Regions from separate parts of the Synechococcus sp. TAK9802 genome, predicted to be linked through region 2. Evidence: predicted binding sites of a transcription regulator. Region 2 holds the regulator's gene; each other region holds the start of a gene.
The links. The regulator NtcA, encoded in region 2, controls nitrogen genes in cyanobacteria. The targets are predictions, from matches to a motif close to GTANCNNNNGNTAC.
Positions count from the first base shown of each region.

Region 1: SynTAK9802_RS12140 (circularly permuted type 2 ATP-grasp protein) is a predicted target of NtcA. The motif match lies at 1,851-1,864, and genes of this name have one in related genera.
Region 3: glnA (type I glutamate--ammonia ligase) is a predicted target of NtcA. The motif match lies at 4,621-4,634, and genes of this name have one in related genera.

Region 1 covers NZ_CP047937.1:2,123,600-2,130,333, forward strand. The annotation lists gene SynTAK9802_RS12700 (hypothetical protein) at 83-211, opposite strand; partial or broken gene SynTAK9802_RS12135 (sodium:solute symporter family protein) at 229-1,660, opposite strand; gene SynTAK9802_RS12140 (circularly permuted type 2 ATP-grasp protein) at 1,976-3,451, shown strand; gene SynTAK9802_RS12145 (alpha-E domain-containing protein) at 3,445-4,440, shown strand; gene SynTAK9802_RS12150 (transglutaminase family protein) at 4,413-5,312, shown strand; gene SynTAK9802_RS12155 (redox protein) at 5,300-5,791, opposite strand; gene moaA (GTP 3',8-cyclase MoaA) at 5,871-6,734, opposite strand, start outside.
Region 2 covers NZ_CP047937.1:240,240-246,973, forward strand. The annotation lists gene SynTAK9802_RS01230 (glycoside hydrolase family 38 C-terminal domain-containing protein) at 1-1,406, shown strand, start outside; gene psbN (photosystem II reaction center protein PsbN) at 1,394-1,534, opposite strand; gene psbH (photosystem II reaction center phosphoprotein PsbH) at 1,619-1,819, shown strand; gene SynTAK9802_RS01245 (TatA/E family twin arginine-targeting protein translocase) at 1,829-2,059, shown strand; gene pth (aminoacyl-tRNA hydrolase) at 2,074-2,691, shown strand; gene SynTAK9802_RS01255 (DUF3146 family protein) at 2,691-2,948, shown strand; gene SynTAK9802_RS01260 (resolvase) at 2,926-3,372, opposite strand; gene SynTAK9802_RS01265 (DUF3084 domain-containing protein) at 3,369-4,520, opposite strand; gene ntcA (global nitrogen regulator NtcA) at 4,548-5,264, opposite strand; gene rph (ribonuclease PH) at 5,323-6,066, opposite strand; gene SynTAK9802_RS01280 (cob(I)yrinic acid a,c-diamide adenosyltransferase) at 6,212-6,734, shown strand, end outside.
Region 3 covers NZ_CP047937.1:1,169,393-1,176,126, reverse strand. The annotation lists gene SynTAK9802_RS06795 (GUN4 domain-containing protein) at 1-519, shown strand, start outside; gene SynTAK9802_RS06790 (ATP-binding protein) at 573-1,010, shown strand; gene SynTAK9802_RS06785 (DUF6439 family protein) at 970-1,224, opposite strand; gene SynTAK9802_RS06780 (hypothetical protein) at 1,274-1,543, shown strand; gene SynTAK9802_RS06775 (copper-binding protein) at 1,557-1,871, opposite strand; gene SynTAK9802_RS06770 (class I SAM-dependent methyltransferase) at 1,946-3,019, opposite strand; gene glnA (type I glutamate--ammonia ligase) at 3,134-4,555, opposite strand; gene SynTAK9802_RS06760 (allophycocyanin subunit beta) at 4,762-5,286, shown strand; gene SynTAK9802_RS06755 (alanine--glyoxylate aminotransferase family protein) at 5,394-6,578, shown strand; gene SynTAK9802_RS06750 (nucleoside deaminase) at 6,550-6,734, opposite strand, start outside.

The DNA.
Region 1 (6,734 bases), 310 kb from region 2:
ACACTGCTGCGTCCACGAAGAAGCAGCTTCTTAAGCAAAGATCCGGAAAGGATTGTGCTGGGGTGGACGGCTAAAGGAGACATCACCAAACCCGGCCATTGCGCCACTCCACCCACCAGATCAGCAGCAGCACGAGCACCGACAGCACCAGGGCGAACTGACTGGCCACAAGCAGAGCCTGAAAGCCAGACAGACCAACGAGGCCGGCCATTAAAGGAAGCGTTTGGATCATCCCTCCTCCTGCAACAAGGTGAAGTCGAAGCGTTCCGGCCAGAACCGACTGCCCATAAGCATCACAACCGCCGACACGGCCGCCGAAAACACCGCAGCGCAGTAGGGCGCGATCAGCACATAGGCGAGCAGGCCCACAACGCTGCCGGAAAGCATGGCCGCAATGGCAGCCGTGCGGTTGGCCGTGCGCCAGTAGAGGCCACACGCCACAGGCCAGACCGTGGAGGCCACCAGGGCACCGGTGAAGAAGAGCACCGACGCCAGCGAATCCAGCCGCGGCCAGGACAGCGCCAGGGTGATGACGGCCAATCCCACCACCATCAACCGCGCCGCCTGCTTGAGCTGCAGGTCGCTGGCCTGGGGCCTCAACAGGCGGAAGTACACATCCTCCGCCAACAGATCGGCGGTGGATGCCAGCAGGGAATCGAGGGTGGAGGTGAGCGAGGCAAACACCACCACAAACACCAAGGCTGCGCCACCCGCCCCGAGCAGATCAGCTGCCATCACAGGGAACACCATGTTCACCTGCTCGAGAGGCAACTCACGGGCCAGGGCCACCAGTCCGATGGAGCCCGTCACCATCGGCACGCTCATCCAGGCGATTCCCCCCAACACGAAGGAGGTCATCACCACCGAGCGCCGGCTGGCGAACACCCGGGACCACCAGATGTTGTTGTGAAACACCTCGCCCATCGAAAAGAGGGCGGAATTCCAGGCGATCAACAAGCCCGCCGGCAGCAGCAGATCAAGCCGATCGGGATGCCGGGCCAGCAAGGAGGCATGCACCTCAGGCATCGGGAATTGACGGAAGGCAAGCACCGCCACCACCGCCAGCAACACCATGATCAATAGCGACTGAATGAAATCGGTGCCGATCACAGCCCGCATTCCGCCGAACAGGGTGTAGACGGTGGCAACACCAATCACCACCACCATTCCCACGTGGTAATCGAAGCCTGAAAGGGCCTGCAGCAGCAGGCCAGCACCCATCGCCTGGGTCATCAGAAAGCCCAGGGTGTAGATCGCGGTGATCAACATGAACACCCACCAGGCCAGACGCCCGTAGCGCAGGCGAATGAAGTCGCCGCTGGTGCGCCCGTTGGGCATCAACTGCTTGATCCGCGAGGCCAGGGGGGGCGAACAGAATCAGGCCAAGCCCGGCCAGGGCATAGCTGAACATGCCCCAAAGGCCGGTTTTGTAGCCGAATTCAGGGGCGAGCAGGGTGGTGTTGCCGGTGACCCAAGAGGCCATCAACGTGGCCGTACTCAGGGCCAGCCCGATGTTGCGCCCCGCCAGCATGTAGTCGTCGGCATTGCCTTGACCGCGCCGGCCCCAGGCAATCCCCAGCGCCACCCACAGAACAGAGAACAGCACCACCAACGCCCAGGCGATCCCGGGCTGAAGGAAGGGAACCGAGTCAGCGGACATCCGTCGACCCCCTGCGATTCCAGTACAGGTGTCCGCGCAGAATCATCACCACCGTCGCCGCAGTCACAACGGCACCAAGGGCAAAGATCAGACGCGCCCAGAGCAATTCATCCAAGGCGAAGGGCGTTTGAACTCCAGAAACAGGTAAGCAAAAGAGGCTTCCCAGCTCCGGCTGTCGCCTTCGATTTAGGTGCCTTCGGATACCCAAACATCAGGCGATCAGCGCTCGGTCGCCTGAAATTGCGGAATGTGTAGCAACAACAACCCGAGGGGGGTTGGGGCGACGCGTTGGATGCCAAACCCCATTCCATCGGGATGTTTACCGACTACAAACCCACGGTCGGCTTCGACGAATATTTCTGCGGTGAAACAGCAAGGCCGCGTGACGACCTAGCCACGTTGCTCACATCACTGGGGCAGATGGGATTGCCCGAGCTCAACCGCAGCCATGCCTCAGCCAGCCAGCTGCTGCGTCGCCTCGGCGCCACCTTCCGCCTCAACGATTCCGGGCTCAAAGGCAGCGAACGAATTCTCCCCTTCGATCCCTTGCCTCGGCTGATCGGCCGCAGCGACTGGATCACCCTGGAGCGGGGATTGCTGCAACGCCTGGAAGCCATCGACTGCTTCCTCGCCGACATCTATGGCCCCCAGCAGATCCTCAACGACGGTGTGATCCCACGGGAAGACGTTGAGAGCTCCTCCGGTTGGCGACCTCAGATGCAGGGCATCAGCCTGCCCCTCAACCACTGGTGCCACATCTCCGGGCTCGACCTGATCCGCGACGGCCATGGCACCTGGCGGGTGCTGGAAGACAACCTGCGCTGCCCATCCGGTGTGGCCTACTTCCTCGAGAACCGTCGGGTGATGAAACGGTTATTCCCTGGCCTGTTCGAAGGCCGTGCCGTTCAACCGATCGACGACTATCCATCCCATCTGCTGCGCACCCTTCAGGACCTGGCGCCCTGGAGCGACACCCCCCGCGTGGCGATCCTGACGCCCGGGGTGTTCAACAGCGCCTATTTCGAACACAGCTACCTGGCCCAAGAAATGGGCATTCACTTGGTGGAGGGGCGCGATCTGGTGTGCGAAGACGGCCGGGTGTGGATGCGCAGCACCAACGGCCTCAAGCCCGTGGATGTGATCTACCGCCGCATCGACGATGATTTTCTTGATCCCACCGTGTTCCGCAAAGACTCGATGCTGGGGGTGCCGGGCCTGATCGATGTGCTGCGGCAAGGACGGGTCGCCATCGCCAACGCCCCTGGCACCGGCGTCGCCGACGACAAGCTGATCTACTCCCACGTGCCGGCGATGATCCGCTACTACCTCGATGAGGAGCCGATCATCGAGAACGTTCCCACCTATCTCTGTGCCCGACCGGACGACCAGCGCTACGTGCTCGAACACCTCGAGCAGCTGGTAGTGAAGTCGGTGGCGGAAGCTGGGGGCTACGGAATGCTGATCGGCCCCCAGGCCAGCCGATCGGAGCTGGCGGACTTCGACACGAAGATCCGTGCGAATCCCCGCAACTTCATCGCGCAGCCCACGCTGCAACTCTCCACCGTGCCGTCCCTCAGTGACGGTGAGCTCTACCCCTGCCACGTTGATCTGCGCCCTTACGTGCTGCGCGGCGCAAGCAGCTGGGTGAGTCCAGGTGGGCTGACGCGCGTGGCCCTCAAGCGGGGCTCGCTGGTGGTGAATTCGTCCCAGGGCGGCGGCTGCAAGGACACCTGGATCGTCGACGACCAACGGATGGCGACACCGCAACCCCAGGAGGCGGTGCCGTGCTGAGCCGCGTTGCCGATTCGCTCTACTGGATCAACCGCTATCTGGAACGCGCCGAAAACATCTCGCGCTTTCTGGAAGTGAGTGAGGCGATGGCGCTGGACTGTCCTCCGGGCAGCGCCGAACCGTGGCTGCCGCTGGTGGAGGTGACGGGGGATCGCCAGCGCTTCGATACGGCCTACCCCGATGCCACGCCCAAACAGGTGGTGCACTTCCTGCTGCGGGACCGCAGCAACCCCAACAGCATCGTGAGCTGCATTGCGGTGGCCCGGGAGAACGCACGACAGATCCGGGATGTAATCACCACGGAGATGTGGGAGCAGATCAATGATCTGCACTGGAGCCTGCAGGACGACGAAGACATCTGGCGCGAACCGGTGCAGGAACAACTGCGGATCATCCGCCGCGGCTGCCAGCTCGTGTACGGGATCACCGACACCACCCTGAGCCGCGATCTGAGCTGGCTGTTCAGCCAGCTGGGTCGTCTGATCGAACGCGCCGACAAAACCTCCCGCATCCTCGACGTCAAATACTTCCTGCTGCTGCCCTCCCCTGAGGAGGTGGGTGGCGTGCTGGACGAACTGCAGTGGATCACCCTGCTGCGCACAGCGGGCGCTTATCAGATGTACCGCCAAAGCATGCAGCAAGCGATCAGTCCTGCATCTGTGGCCCGCTTTTTGCTGCTGGATCCCAGCTTTCCTCGATCGGTGCGGTACTGCCTGCAGGGCATCAGCGACACCTTGCAACAGATCCAGCAGCTCCCGACCCAAGACACGCCGAATGACCTCGACTGTTTGCGCGGACAGCTCCTAGCCCGCTGGAGCTATGTGCGGATCGACAACCTGATCGAAGCCGGTCTGCATGAAGCCATTGACCAGCTTCAGCAGGACCTCAACCAACTCCACAACCTGATCCAGACCCGCTACTTCACCAGCGCGGACCTCCATTCCATCCCCACCGATCCCGCATGCGCGCTCTCATCGTTCACCGCCTGACGTATCGGTATGACGCCCCGGTGTTCCTCGGGGAACATCGCCTTTGCCTGAGGCCTCGAGGGCAGGGGTTTCAGACCCTGCTGGAGCACCAACTCAACGTGCTGCCGGAACCGGAGCAACGTCGGGAACTGGTGGCCGCCAGCGGCGATGAAATCCAACGGCTCCGCTTTCTCGGCAGCACTGAGGAACTGATCTTTGAGGCCCGCAGCCTGGTGGAGACCCGACCGGCAACCCCGCTGGAGAGCTGCTTCAACGGACTAGAACCACCCCTGCCCTACCCACGCGGCCAGCTCAACAGCGATCTGCAGGGCGCCCTGGAGGGCTGGTTGCCCAACGGCCAGCACGAACCCTCGGCCATCGACCTCACCCAGGAAGCCCTGATGGGCAGCAACCAGCAGACCCTGGCCTTTCTGAAGCAACTGATTGAACTGATTCAAGAGCGGGTGAAATACACCCAACGCCATGTGGGACCCGCCTGGCCGGCGGGCCGAACCCTGCGCGAACGGATCGGCTCCTGCCGTGATCTGGCCATGCTGATGGTGGCCTGCTGCCGCGTGGTGGGTCTTCCGGCCCGCTTCGTGAGCGGCTATCAACTGCAGGAACCTCCCCCAAAGGAGTACGACCTGCATGCCTGGACGGAGGTTTACCTGCCGGGGGCGGGCTGGCGGGGCTTTGACCCCAGTGCCGGGATGGAAGTCAACGAGCGCTATGTGGTGCTGGCCACCTCCTCCAAGCCAGAACTCACCGCAGCCGTGAGCGGCAGCTTCAGCGGTCCCTCGGGAACAAACAGTGAACTGAACTGGCAGATTCAGATCAGCGAGGAGGCCTCCGCAACGGAAACCCCCTCACGCAACCTGGTTCAGGCCGCCTGAAGCAACGGTTCCACTCCGTGCAACTGGGGCTTCGGCGCCGAGCTGTGGGTGGCTGCCATCAAGGCCGGGATCTCGGCGCTGTTGTAGACGCGGAATTCCCGCACAAGAGAAGCACCCTCCTCACGAACCGCCTGGTTCAGAACGACGGAACCATCGGGATCGGAGATCGAGCGGTGGAAAGTGCCAGGAGGGATGCGAAGGATGTCACCACCGCTCTCGAGCCGAACAATGTGGAACGGCTGTTCCCAGGCCAGATTCACCAGGAAGAAGGTTCTGCCGCCACTGGCCGCAAGCAGATTATCTTCCTGATGAGGATGCAGATAGAACTGCCAGGCTCCACTCTCCGGATCGTTGGGGGGGGACACGGCGGGGCCGCTGTGAATCACCAGGTCGCGCGCGTTCGAGGTGTTCACGGTGACGTCGAAAAAACGAACCGACGGAGTGTCGCGGAAGCGCTCGTAGGCCAGCAGTTCAAACATGTCGATGGATCCTGCGGGATCCTTCAGCTGCCCCGTTGTACCGAGGGCATCTCGTAAAAACGGTGACGACCACGACGGTTCAGCCCCCCAGATACGCCATTTCCGCATGGGTTGACGCAACGGCGGCTGGATCACGCTCCTCGCTGTAGCGGTCTTGACGCCGCTGCCAGAGCTGGCGCATGGCCTGCTCAAGCTGACGCTCCGAGGCGAGCGCGGGCTTGAGATCGGTGCCTTCAGCAGAAAACAAGCAGGTGAACGCCTGCCCATCGGCGGTGACACGCAAGCGGTTGCAATCCCCGCAGAACGGCTCACTGATGGAGGCGATCACACCGATGGAACCGGCGCCATCGCCATAACGCCAACGCCGGGCCGTCCCACCCCGCGGGCGACCCAAAGGCTGTAGGGGCCAACGGGCATGAATGTGCTCCACCATCTGCGCCGCCGGCAGCACCTGATCCAGCGTCCACTGGTTGCGGTTGCCCACATCCATGTATTCGATCAAACGCAGCTCCATCCCCTGCTGCCGAGCCAGACCGGCCAAGGGCAACAGCTGATCGTCATTGATCCCCCGTTGGATCACCGCATTGAGCTTGAGCTCGCCGCATGAGGGATCAAAGCCAGCGGCGCAGGCCGCCGCGATGCCGTCCTGCACCTGGCGCACCAGGCGGTCTCCAGCCACGGCACCACCCTGAAGACCAGCCATGCGCGCCGCTGCCTCCCCTTCCGCCGCATCCAGGCTGATGGTGATGCGATCCAGCCCTGCGGCACGCAACGCCCGCGCCATCGGTTCCGACAACAGCACCCCGTTGCTGGTGAGCGCCACGGCCTGCAAACCAGCGATCGGATCCGAACGATCCCGCCGGGCCTGGGCCACCGCCTCCAACAACGGCAACAAGCGCCGGCTCAACAACGGCTCTCCACCGGTGAGCCGCAACGTTCGTAC
Region 2 (6,734 bases):
CAGGTCGCGACAGCGGCAGCAGCGATTGGCGCCCGCTGTTGTTCCAGCAGTTTCACGACATCCTTCCGGGAACCTCGATCCCGGAGGTGTTTGACCAGGCGGAAACGGTCTGGCGCTCAGCCCGGCGCCAGGCCCGGCAGGAACGCGATCGGCGGCTGGCGAGGCTGCCGCGTCCGGAGAACACAGCAGCGGTGTGGAGTTGGTGGGGTCTGCAGCCTTTGGCGTCTTGGTCGCCTTTGGTTCGCCTTCCCGCGGTATCGTGGTTAGCGGATGCCGTTTCACTGCCGCAGCAAAACGCCGCTGCTGGTGGTACGTGGGTGCAGCTACCGCGTCAGCACGGGATTTGTTCGGTGCCGCTCCGGCGTGAACCAGACTTGACGTCCTGCGCTGCTCAACCCCGTCAGCCTGTGGTCATCAGGTCGCTGGGGGCTGGAGCTTGGCGTGTTGGCAATGGTCTGATCGAGCTCGATGTCTCCTCGGCCGGACTGCTGGCTTTGCGGGATCGCGATGGACGGAATCAGTTGTCGTCTTCCTTGCAGTTAGAGCGCTATCGGGACCGGGGCGAATTCTGGGATGCCTGGGATCTTGCGGCGGACTACCGATCTCAGCCCCTAGGTGTGCTCTGTACGGATTCCCTGGAGTGGCTCGATCAGGGCCCCCTGGTGGCGCATCTGGTGCTGCGGCGCCAGCTCGGTGCCAGTTGCATGCGTCTGGACCTGCGGCTGAAGGCCGACACGCCCTGGCTGGAGCTGATCTGCGGTATCGACTGGCGCCAGACCCATGAGTTGCTGCGTCTCGAGCTACCGCTGGCGACCCCCGCCGTCCGCATCGCTGCCGACACCAGTGGAGGGGTGGTCGAACGGCCGGCTGCACCGATGACGGCTCGAGAACAAGCCCGTTGGGAAGTGCCTGTGATCTCCTGGTTCGCCTCGCAGTCGGCGGCTCCCGGAGGCGGGATGGCTGTGTTGCTGGACGGCCCCCAGGGTGTGGATTGGTCTTCAGACCGACTTGGAATTTCGCTGCTGCGGGGCCCGACCTGGCCAGATCCCAGCGCTGATCAGGGGTGGCATCGCCAGCGCTTGGCCCTCATGCCGTTCGCCGGCTCATGGAGCGATGCCGGTGTGTCTCAGGCGGCCATTGCCTTTCGTGAGCCCGGGTGGTGTGCGGACTTGCCGGCGGAGCAGCGCCAATGGTTTCCATCGCTGCCGTTTCCACTCACGCCGGTGGGGTTGGAGCGCCATGCCGATGGTTGCATGCTGAAGCTGCTCAATTCGGGATCAGCGCGCTGTCGCTGGACCCCCGGAGCGGGGTGGAGGGTCCGCAGGGAAGCCGACTCAATTGCCGCTTCTGCCGTGGTGATCACCCCAGGAGAACTCGTCTCCCTGGTGGTGGATCAGTCCTCGTGATCGTCGAACGGGTCGTCGAGTGCTTTTGATGGAGGGCCAAAGGCCTGGTACACGCCAAATCCGGTGAGTCCGAACAAAACGGCGAGCACGCCAATGGCGACGGACAGGGCTGGGGACGACGTTTCCATCACATCTCTCGACAGGATCAACCCCGAACCGGAGTCGGCCCCTACAGTATCGAGACTTCAAACCACCCGAGACCCGGCGTCGCCATGGCACAACGCACCCGTCTGGGAGACCTTCTCCGCCCACTGAACTCCGAGTACGGCAAGGTGGTTCCTGGATGGGGCACCACTCCCGTGATGGGCATCTTCATGGTGCTGTTCCTGGTGTTTCTGCTGGTGATTCTTCAGCTGTACAACAAGTCCCTCATCCTCGAGGGCATCAACGTGAACTGGAACGGCCTCGGCTGATCTGCACCCATGAACATCTTCGGCGTCGGTCTCCCCGAAATGGCGGTTATCGGCGCCGTTGCCTTGTTGGTTTTCGGGCCGAAACGCCTGCCCGAGCTTGGTCGGACTCTTGGCAAAACCCTGAAAGGCTTCCAATCCGCCTCCAAGGAATTCGAACGCGAGATCAACAAAGCCATGGCTGATCCGGAAGTTTCCGGTGAGGCTGCGAAGCCGGTTGAAGAACTTCCCCCCAGCGACTGAGTCGTTCCAGCGGTATGACCACTGATCTCAAGCTGGTGGTGGGTCTGGGAAATCCGGGTGTGAAATATGCCGGCACCCGTCACAACATCGGCTTCATGGCCCTCGAGCTTTTGGGTGAGCGCTCTGGGTTCAGTTTTCGTCAGCAGGCCAAGTTGCACGGTCTTGCAGCCGATACAGGGGTTGGTGAGCAGCGGCTGCGCTTGCTGATGCCTCAGACCTACATGAATGACAGCGGTCGTTCCATTCGTGCGGCTCTCGATTGGTTCGGCCTGGAGCCTCACCAATTGTTGGTGTTGGTGGACGACATGGATCTTCCGCTGGGTCGTTTGCGGTTGCGGGCCCAGGGCAGTGCCGGCGGGCACAACGGTTTGCGCAGCACTATTCAGCATCTCGGTACCCAGGGGTTCCCCAGGCTGCGGATCGGCATTGGTGCGCCGGCTGAGAACCCTGCCGAACGCCGCGCCCGAACGGTGTCCCATGTTCTTGGTCCGTTCAGCAAGGCGGAGCAACCCTGTGTCGGCGCTGTTCTCGATGCTGTTCTGGATGGGATTCAACGTCTTCAGCGCCAGAGCTTTGAGCGCGCTGGAACCTGGATCAACGGGTTCCGCTATGACCTGGAGCCGGTCGACTGATGCCGGCACTTCCGGCGACAACGGCCCATTTGCGGGTGCTCCGCCAGTGTTTTCAAGCCAAGTGCGTGGAGGGTGAAGTTTCTGCTGGAGGGTTTGAGTGGCAGTTTTCCTGGGCCTTTGATCGCGGTGAACTGGTGGTGGAGCCATCCCTGGGACGTGCCCTGATCGAGGATGCCCTGCGGCGGTTTCTGGTGCGTTCTGATTACAGGCTGGAACCGGGGGGTGATTACACCTTCATGGTCCGGGCCAGGTTCTGAGCGAGAACGTGGGATCAGGCTCAGGCCATTTCAGGCGGCATTGCAGGTGCTCCTCAAGCATCACCAAAGCTGCAACAGCATCCAGATCCACCGGTGGAATGCGCAGTCCTGCCGGCAGCATCCGTCGCCAACCTCGAGCTGGCCACAGCGCCCAGTAACGCTGTCTCGCCCTCAGGGTTGTTCCCTGCTCTGGAACCACAGTGAGATGGCCCAGCCGTTCCAGTCGCTGGATCCATGCTCGGCTTCCCGTGCCATCGCCGATCAGGATGCGGTCGAGAGCTTGGTCTTGATTCCAGTGCTCCAGCCAGGGTTCGACGGCCTCCGGGGCCAGCACATGCCCTTCGCGCACGAGGCCGAGCTGAAGATCGGCCAGCACAAGACCACATTTGCAGCGGCCTGGATCGAGGACGGCCACCCGTTTCATGGGGAGGCCTGAATGGTGACGACGACAGGATCGGCACTGTCGCTGACCCCTGCGGAAATCACCTCCAAGACCACGCTTTGGCTGGGTCCTTTCATCAGGGTCTGGGCCAGTTGGGAGAGGGCTGATCCATCGAACTGAAGGCCTTCGCTCAGGGATCCCCGCCGCTGCACTTCGGCATAGGCCGAGGCCAGGAGCAGGTTCAATCGTGTGCGAATGCCCTCTGGAGTGCGTTCATCCGGTTGCAGTGTGGTGGTGGCCAGCAAGTCTCCGCGTTGGGTCACCGGCCGGTTCGGACGCACCTCGGGAAAGGCGTACACCGCTGTTTCACCTCGCAGCACATTGGTGGCTGAGCGCAGCGAGATCACCCAGGTCTCCGGTTTGCGGATGATGCTTTGCAGGCGTTCCACATCGCTGCGCGGAACGCGGATCAACTGGCGTTCGGGTGCTTCGCCAGGCCGCACTTTCCCGTAGGCGTTGAGATTGGCCTCCTGCAACAGCCTGTCGACAGCCTGTTTGGCCTGGTCCGGAGCATCCAGTCGAACCGTTGCTCTTGCCAAGGTCTGTCCGCTGCTGATCACCACAGATCCACGCCGCAAGGCGACCAGATTGCGTTCCAGTTCTTTGAGTTCCTGCTCACCGGCTCGGATGTGGCTGCGAACGCTGTTGAGTTCGGCTTCCGTGCGCTGGATGTCCGCATCGCGGGAGGTGATGTCCTGGCTGAGGCGTTCACGTTCGGCTTCGAGTTGGGCCAGCTCCTTCTGAAGAGGAGCCAGTTCGAGGCGCAGGGTGTTGGCCCGTTGCTGCGATTGCTCGAGCTCAATGGCGATCCGTTTGGTTTCTGTTTGGGTCTTGTCCCGTTCCCGCTCGGCTGCCTCCAGCTGCTGACGGCTGTCCTGGAGTTTCTCCTGCAGGGCATCCAGTTCAAACAGGCCCACCCGCAACTGCCGGCTCACCAGAAGCATCAGGCCAAGTGAGAGTGCGCTGATCAGGCTGCCGGTCAACACCGTGATCAAAACGGCGGTGCGCCGTGGGCGCATGCTGAACAAACTCAGTCGCGCTTTGCCGACGCGGCTGCCCAAGCGGTCGCCCAGGGTCGACAGCACGCCCCCGAGCAGCAACAGAACCAGGATCAGTGTCCAGCCGCTCATGGCTGCACAAGTCGGGCGATGGCAGGCCTAGCTGAAGCGTTTGGCCAGCGCGATCGGATCCAGAACCGTGATTTTCTTGCGGTCAATCTGAACCAGACCGGATTGACGCAAGTCTCCCAGCAGACGCGTGATTGTGACGCGTGTTGAGCCAATTGCTTCAGCGATGGCCTGATGGGACAGGCGCAGGTCGATGGTGATGCCCAGCTCATCTGCCACGCCGAAGTCCCTGCAAAGCACCAGCAGGAAGCTCACCAGCCGGGATGACATGTCCCGATGGGTGAGGGTTTCAATCATCGTCTCGGTCTGCAGAATCCGGCTGGAGAGACCCTGAAGCAAGCGCAGGCCAACGCTGGTGTCTGCTTCGATGGCGGCCTTCACGGAGGTCGCTGGTGCCGTCACCATTTCGACCCGAGTGAAGGCCACAGCGTGATAGAAGCGGTCGGACCGTTGACCTGTCAGCAGTGACAGCACCCCGAAGAGGCTGTTCTCGCGGAGCAGGGCCACGGTGATCTCTTCTCCCGATTCGTAGACGCGGGACAGACGAACGGCTCCCCGGCGGATCAGATACACCCGTTCTGCGGGATCTCCGGGGAAAAAGATGGTCTTGTTGCGATCCACCAGTTCACTGCTGGCGCCATCGAGATCTCTGATGATCTCCAGCAGGGAGCGGTTGGCGGGCTCTGCGCTGGGAGCTGGAGCCACCATCTGCGGGGCGTATCGGCTGAAACCTCGGCTACTGGTCATGACAACCCCCTGGTGTGGCGAAGTTACGGAGCCGGCGGTGGCCGCCATGTAGCGGTTATTACGTAACGCTGCTGTGCTCGTTGAAGGCCTGGCGTTGCGCCTGCATCAGGGATGTCAATCCCGGCTCTGCTAAATCCAGCAGCTCATTGAGTTGGCTGCGACTGAAGGGCGCACCCTCCGCAGTCCCCTGGATTTCCAGCAGACGGCCATCGCCGGACTGCACAACGTTCAGGTCCACCTCGGCTCGGCTGTCTTCGCTGTAGTCCAGATCCAGCAAGGCCTGGCCATCAACCAAGCCAACGGATACAGCCGCCACCTGATCGATCAGGGGTGATTGCTCCAGCACTCCCTGGTCCACCAGGGATCGGCAGGCTTGGTCCAGGGCGAGCCAAGCCCCGGTGATCGAGGCCGTCCGGGTGCCGGCGTCCGCTTGGATCACGTCGCAGTCGATCAGCAAGGTGCGCTCCCCTAGGCGCTCCATGTCGATCACGGCGCGCAGGCTTCGGCCGATCAGCCGCTGAATTTCCTGGGTGCGACCCGAGAGTTTCATCAGCTCCCGTGATTGCCGCTGTGGGGTGGATCCGGGCAGCAACCGGTATTCGGCGCTGAGCCATCCCAATCCTTCTCCCTCGCGCCAGCGGGGAACCTTGTCCTCCAAGCAAACGCTGCAGAGAACAGCGGTTCGGCCGGTGTGAACCACAAGGGAGCTCAAGGCAAACCCCATGGGATTCCAGGTCACCGAGAACGGTCGCAACTGCTGCGGGCGACGGCCATCAGTGCGTTGTTCAGGGGATTGGCTCATCGGTGGTGTGCAGTTCGTCAAGCCTCGCAGGCGGTTGGTTCTCGCCCTGTCCAAACACCATGGGTGGTGTCAATGCCCTTGTGGAATGTGATCTCGCCGCTACATTCAAGGTCTTGCCGGGGTCGCCCGGACAGATGCTTCCGTGATGACCACAAGCCTCGCCGACCCCCAATCCTTCCAAAATTCCCTGGATCGGGATCAGCAGGCCTTGCATCGGGCGGGCCTGAGGCCCTTGCCTGCCGTCACTGATCCGCCACCCCTACATCTGGCGGCTCCCGAAGGGCAGCTGCAAGTGCATACGGCGCCTTATCGAGGCAGTTTCGCCAGTGTTCTCAGCCAGGCCATGCGAGCTGCCGGCTTGGGCAGTCGTGTTCTGATCAGTCAGTTCCTCAAAGGGGGCGTGCAGCAGGGACCGGCCGGCCGGGTGCAGCTCTGTGGAGGCCTCGTCTGGCTGCGGCCGGAAGTGCCCCTCTGCCTCCCCTCTCCGGGGCATCCCGGCGGTGCCGAGGCGGTGGCTGAGGTTTGGTCCATCTGCCGCCAGCATCTGATCCAGGGAGATCTCGACCAGCTGGTATTGGATGAACTCGGCCTTGCCGTGGCCTTCGGATACCTGGATGAGGCGGACGTGATTGCAGCCCTTGAGCAGCGGCCCGCTTCGATGGATGTGA
Region 3 (6,734 bases), 930 kb from region 2:
GTGTTGCAGCGCCACTATCCCGATGCAGTCACCGCTCTCATCGCGTCGTCCGATCGAGGCTGGTTGACCACTGATTCCGGGGTTGGCCTTGATTATGGACCGCTGCAGCAGGAGCTGCTCGATCAGAACTTTGAAGAGGCGGATCGCGTCACCAGCCAGTGCTTGCGTGAATTGGCTGGTGATGCCGCCGTGAAACGGGGCTATGTCTACTTCACAGAAGTTGCGCCGATGTCAGGCGTTGATCTGGTCAGTCTTGATCGCCTCTGGACGGTCTATTCCCAAGGTCGCTTCGGCTTCACAGCCCAGTCTCAGTTGCTGTCAGCCCTCGATGGGCGTTACGAACGCCTTTGGCCCCGGATTGGCTGGAAATGTGATGGCGTCTGGACGCGTTATCCCGGAGCCTTCACCTGGTCGATCGAGGCTCCAGAGGGGCACATGCCGTTGATCAATCAGCTCCGTGGCGTTCGCCTGATGGATTCCCTCCTGAATCATCCGGCACTTGTGGCCCGCAGATCCTGACGGGGCTTCCCATCAACGGTAAGTTCGAAACACCGACGTCAACGGGCCCCACTGTGCCGTCCAAGAGGTTTCGCTGGGCTGAGTTCACCTTGCCGTCGACCCTGCAGCTGGCTCCTCTGCTGGAGCTGCTGACCGAGCCTGTCGGTTGTGTTCTCACCAGTCAGCGGATTGAGCTGGGGTTGCATGAAGCCCTGGTCAATGCCGTTCGCCATGGCAATGCCGAGAACCCCGCCAAGAAGCTCCGTGTTCGCCGCATCCTCACGCCCAACTGGATGGTCTGGCAGGTTCAGGATGAGGGTTGCGGCCTCCCACAACACTCCCGCACAGCCACCCTGCCTCCGGCTCTCGATGCTCCCAGCGGCCGTGGGTTGTTCCTGATCCATCAATGTTTTGATGATGTGCGCTGGAGCCGCCGGGGGAATCGTCTGCAGCTGGCCTGCCGTCGGCCCGTCAGTGACGCGGACAGCCCGGATCCTTCAACTCTCCTTTGAACCACCCCAGTGCCTGTTGGGTCAGGTTCTCCACGTCGGCGCTGTCCCCTTGGCGGAGCAGTTGCACCATCGCTGCTGCTAGTAACTCAGCTCCACGCCGCTGTCGGTTGCTCTTCAGCTGATGCCATTCGCGATCGCCGATGCGGAGCAACTGGTGCAGTTCTTCCGCTTTGGCTGTAGCGGAGTCGGGCCATGGAGCGTCAGGTGAAGTCATCCCTGAATCATCAGATCGATCTAGTTTCGGTTGATGTGGGTGCAATGGCGTGGAACAGCGCAAAGGCCAACGACGCGTTCGTGAACTGCGTTGGTTGCACCATGCCTCACGGCTGGTGTTGCAAGGGCAATGTCAGGCCCATGCCCGGTCGGGTGTTGCGGCGCGGCGATGGCTGCAGCGCCGCAAACTTGGTGCGAATCTGATCACGCAACGGCCTGTGGGCTGGACCGTCTCCCCCGTGTCTGGAGAGCGCTTCTGGAGATCCTTACGCTTCGGTGGAGCAGGCTTTGCCTTGGCCTGGCTGCTGGCGCAGCTTTGAACGCACCAGAAGATCAGGCCACTCGTTGGCGATGGGCTTGGCCAACCACCACCAGCGAATTCGAGGCCGGTGCTGATTCCTTCGTGGGTGTAACCCCCGCGGGCTGTGCCATGTCCTGACCGCGAAGCCAGGCATTGTGCAGGGCTCGCCTGCGGCGATCTTCAGACAACACCAAACGATCGGCTGCAGCCTGAGGACTTTCCCCAGGCATCACTGCAGTGCGCAGGCAGATGCCGAACCCATGGGCTTCGACCTGCACATGGCCTTCCATCAGCACCACCTGGAATGTCCAGCCCTGAAGCCAACGCAGCCGGAAGGGATTGGTCATGACGTTCCCTTCGGGATTCAGCACACCCTATGGCTCGCAGCCGTTCGTGCAAGGGACGCTGTTAGGGAATCCCCTTAGCTGGCCTCTACGATGGGTTTGCGTGCCGACCAGACCCGCGTCATGAAGTGGGTTTCCGCGGTGATGCCTTCGAACCCTGCAGCTGAGAGGCGGGCGTCGATGTCGTCGCCGATGTAGTCGCGGTAGTAGGGCTCATGGAAGACGCGCCTGAAGTTCTCCATCACGGAGGCGAACTTGGCTGAATCGGCCATCTGCACAGAGTCGGCAAGCACGAACACACCACCGGGTTCCAGCACCCGCCAGGCCTCGTTGAGCACGTTTTGGCGGGCGTCCGCCGGAAGTTCATGCAGCAGGAACACACTGGTGACGGCCTGAACCGATTCATCAGCCAAGGGCAGTGATTCTCCGTTGGCACGGATCAGCTGAACCAGCGATGCATCGCCGTCATTCAGCCAGCGGTTGGCCTGACGAAGGTACGACTCGGAGAGATCGGTCCCGATCAGTTGCGCGTGGGGAACGGCGGCGCGGATCTGCTGCAGAGTCCGGCCGGTGCCGGTGGCCACATCGAGAATCTTGAGGGAACCCGGAGCACGGTCTGCAAAGTGCTTCAAGCCGCGTTTCAGGGGAGCCAAAACCCTGCGTCGCATGGCATCGGCGGTGCCATTGAAGAGGATCTCCACCTGCAGGTCGTAAAGACCAGCCGAGTGGTCACTCAGGTAGCCGTCGGTTTGATGGTGAAAATTCTGGAGGTAGTACTCGGGGTAGAGCGCTTTTTCGGTTTCCTTGGGCAGATCCCGCACATTGCGCTCGCGGCGTCGATCCCAGGTGGAAGGAAGATCCATCCAAACCTGCGGGTAGCGGCTGACCCAGTCGAGCCAGGGTGCATCAAACAACAACTGCTCGGGGTAGATCCCCTGTTCGGCGTCCTGCCAGTCCTGTTCCTGGAGTTTCTTCATATCCAGCTGCAGCTCTCCAAGAACTTCGGCGGACACGGGCTCCGTTTTCGGCACCGCATCCGGCGCCAACAGCTCCATCAGCTTGGTGCTCAGCTCCTTGTGGGCCAGGCCCGCGATGCTTTTGCCTTGCTGAAGCGTTTGGTACGCAAGCTTGCTCAGGGGCGTTGACGCCATCGCGGATTCAGACAACGAAACCATTCCAACGAATGAGGCGCGCAATCGCGTGGCCAGCTGACCACAAAAAAACCCGCCTCCTTGGAGGCGGGTCGTGGGATGCACGGGCGCTGATCAAGCGTCGTAGTACATGGTGAATTCGTGGGGGTGAGGCCGCTGGCGCAGCTGTTGTACCTCCTCGTACTTCAGGTCGATCCAGTTGTCGATGAAGTCGTCGCTGAACACACCGCCAGCGGTGAGGAAGCCACGATCGGCATTCAACGCTTCCAGGGCACCGTTGAGGGATGCAGGAACCGTGGCGATCTTCGAGAGCTCTTCAGCCGGAAGTTCGAACAGGTCGCGATCTTCGCCATCGCCTGGATCGATCTGGTTCTTGATGCCGTCCAGACCAGCCATCATCATGGCGCTGAAGGCCAGATAGGGGTTGGCGAGGGCATCGCCGGAGCGGAACTCGAGGCGCTTGGCCTTCGGGCTCGGGCCGGTGAGCGGGATCCGCACGGCGGCAGAGCGGTTGCCCTCGGAGTAGACGAGGTTCACCGGGGCTTCGAAACCGGGCACCAGACGCTTGTAGCTGTTGGTGGTGGGGTTGGTGAAGGCCAGGAAGGCGGGGGCGTGCTTGAGGATGCCACCGATGTACCAGCGGGCCGTCTGCGAGAGGTTGGCGTAGGTGCCTTCGCCGAAGAACAGGGGCTGACCGCCTTTCCAGAGGCTCTGGTGCACGTGCATGCCGGAGCCGTTGTCGTTGAAGACCGGCTTGGGCATGAAGGTGGCCGTCTTGCCGTACTTCTTGGCCACGTTGCGCACGACGTACTTGTACGTCATCACGTTGTCGGCGGCCTGGATCAGCTCAGCAAATTTCATGCCGAGTTCGTGCTGACCCGCGCCTGCCACCTCGTGGTGGTGCTTCTCGGTGGGAATGCCCAGCTGACCCATCAGCAGGAGCATCTCGGAGCGGATGTCCTGGGCGGTGTCGTTGGGAGCGACAGGGAAGTAGCCCTCCTTCTCCTGAATCTTGTAGGCGAGGTTGCCGCCTTCTTCGATCCGTCCGGTGTTCCAGCCCGCTTCGATCGTGTCGACGCTGTAGAAGGATCCCCCTTCAGCCGAGTTGTAGCGGACGTCGTCGAAGAGGAAGAACTCCGGCTCAGGACCGAAGAAGGCCATGTCGGCCAGGCCGGTGCTGGCCAGATGATTGAGTGCCCGCTGGGCCAGGGCACGGGGGCAGCGCTCGTAGGGCTGGCCGGTGCGTGGCTCCTGAATCGAGCAGATCATGCTCAGGGTTTTGTGCCGGTAGAAGGGGTCCACCCAAGCCGTGTTGGCGTCCGGCACCATGGCCATGTCGGAGGCCTGGATGCCTTTCCAGCCGCGGATGGATGAGCCGTCAAAAGCGAGGCCCTCAGTGAAGGATTCTTCCTCCAGCAGATCGGTGCACACCGTCAGGTGCTGCCACTTGCCGTGCAGATCGGTGAATTTGAGGTCGATCAGTTCGATGCCTTCGTCCTTGATCTGGCGCAGGACGTCCTGGGGGGATTTCGACATAAGAAGGGACTGCTCGACTGAATTGTGCAGTGATGTGACCGTATACAGCCACAAGACACCATTTTGTATCAAGGGGTACGTTTCGGCTGCTGGAAGGCGACTGCGTAACCGTTTCTGTCAACTTGGCTGAAATGCAGGCATGCCAAAGGATCTGCCCGCCTCAACGGTGTTAGCTTCCGCTGGGGATCCTCTGGAGATTCAGGGACATGCGCGATGCAATCAGCGGTCTGATCGGTCGTTACGACCAGCTGGGTCGCTATTTCGACCGCCCGGCGATCGACAGCATCAATGTGTATCTGGATGAATCCGCGCTGCGGATTCAGGCCGTAGAGCTGATCAACGGATCCTCGGCCGAGATTGTGCGTGAGGCCAGCCAGCGCCTGTTCCGGGATGAACCCGACCTTTTGCTGCCTGGCGGCAACGCCTACACCACCCGTCGGCTCGCCGCCTGCCTGCGGGATATGGATTATTTCCTGCGTTACGCCAGCTACGCCCTCGTGGCAGGTGACTCCACGATCCTCAATGAGCGTGTGCTGAACGGACTCGACGACACCTACAAGAGTCTCGGCGTTCCCACCGGCCCAACGGTCCGCAGCATCGTTTTGCTGGGAGAGGTTGTTTCCGAGATGCTTCTGGCCAACGGTGCTGCATCCGATCAGCTCGCCACCGTTCTTCAGCCGTTCGATCACCTGGCCAAGGGCCTGGGTGAAACCAATGTGCGCCAGCGCTGATCCAGCACGCTCAACGCAAGATCTGAACAGATTGCAATCAAGCCTCCCTTACCCCTTCCAAGGGGCGTGACTGCGTAGGCTCAACATTCGAACCAATAAACAGGGCTTTGGCGACGACGAACTCACTCCTCTCTGTTGACGATCGTCACCGCAAAGCCTTTGCACCGATCGGCACACCCGACCGCCTCCTGCTTGGACCAGGCCCCTCCAACGCCCATCCAACAGTTCTGAAGGCTCTGTCGCGAACCCCGATTGGTCACCTTGATCCTCTCTATGTGGATCTGATGGGCGAAGTGCAGGAACTGCTGCGTTACGCCTGGCAGACCGACAACCGCCTCACGCTTCCGATGAGCGGCACCGGCAGTGCTGCCATGGAGGCAACCATTGCCAACACCGTCGAGCCTGGAGACACCGTTTTGGTGGCGGTGAAGGGATACTTCGGCCTGCGACTGGCTGACATGGCCGGCCGCTATCGCGCTGAGGTGAAAACCATTGAAAAGCCCTGGGGTGAGTGGTTTTCCCTCGATGAGCTGGAAGCTGCACTGATTGAGCACAAGCCCGCCATCCTGGCGATGGTCCATGCAGAAACCTCAACGGGTGTCTGCCAACCCATGGAGGGCATCGGCGACCTCTGCCGGAAGCATGACTGCCTTCTGCTGCTCGACACCGTCACCTCTCTGGGGGGCGTTCCGCTATACATCGATGAGTGGAAAGTCGATCTCGCCTACAGCTGCAGCCAGAAGGGCCTGAGCTGCCCTCCCGGTCTCGGACCCTTCACCATGGGCCCTCGTGCTGAGGCCAAGATGACAGCCCGTCAAGGCAAGGTGCCCAACTGGTATCTGGACGTCTCCTTGCTGAACCAGTACTGGGGCAGCGACCGCGTCTATCACCACACCGCGCCGGTCAACATGAATTTCGGCATGCGTGAGGCCCTGCGTCTCCTGGCTGAAGAAGGTCTCGACCAGGCCTGGGCACGCCATCGCAGCAATGCGGAGATGCTCTGGAACGGGCTGGAAAGTCTCGGCCTTTCGATGCATGTGCCGGCCGAGCGCCGACTGCCCACCCTCACCACAGTTCGTATTCCTGAAGGTGTGGATGGCAAGGCCTTCAGTCAGCACCTGCTCAACAACCACGGCATTGAAGTTGGTGGTGGACTCGGCAGCCTGGCCGGCAAAATCTGGCGCATCGGCCTGATGGGGTACAACTCCACCCCTGAAAACGTGAACCGTCTGCTCAACCTGTTCGAGACAGAGCTGCCTCGCTTCAGCGGTTCCGTCGCCGCCGCCGCCTGAACCAGCGTTCCAGCTGCTCCCTCGCCTCGGGTTCACGCACGCCCTGAATCACGTTCATGTGGTGATGTGCACTGGCATGGGTGGAGAGGTCCAGGCTTCCCCCCAGGCCACCGCGCTTGGGATCTGACGCCGCAAAAATCACGGTTCCCATGCGGG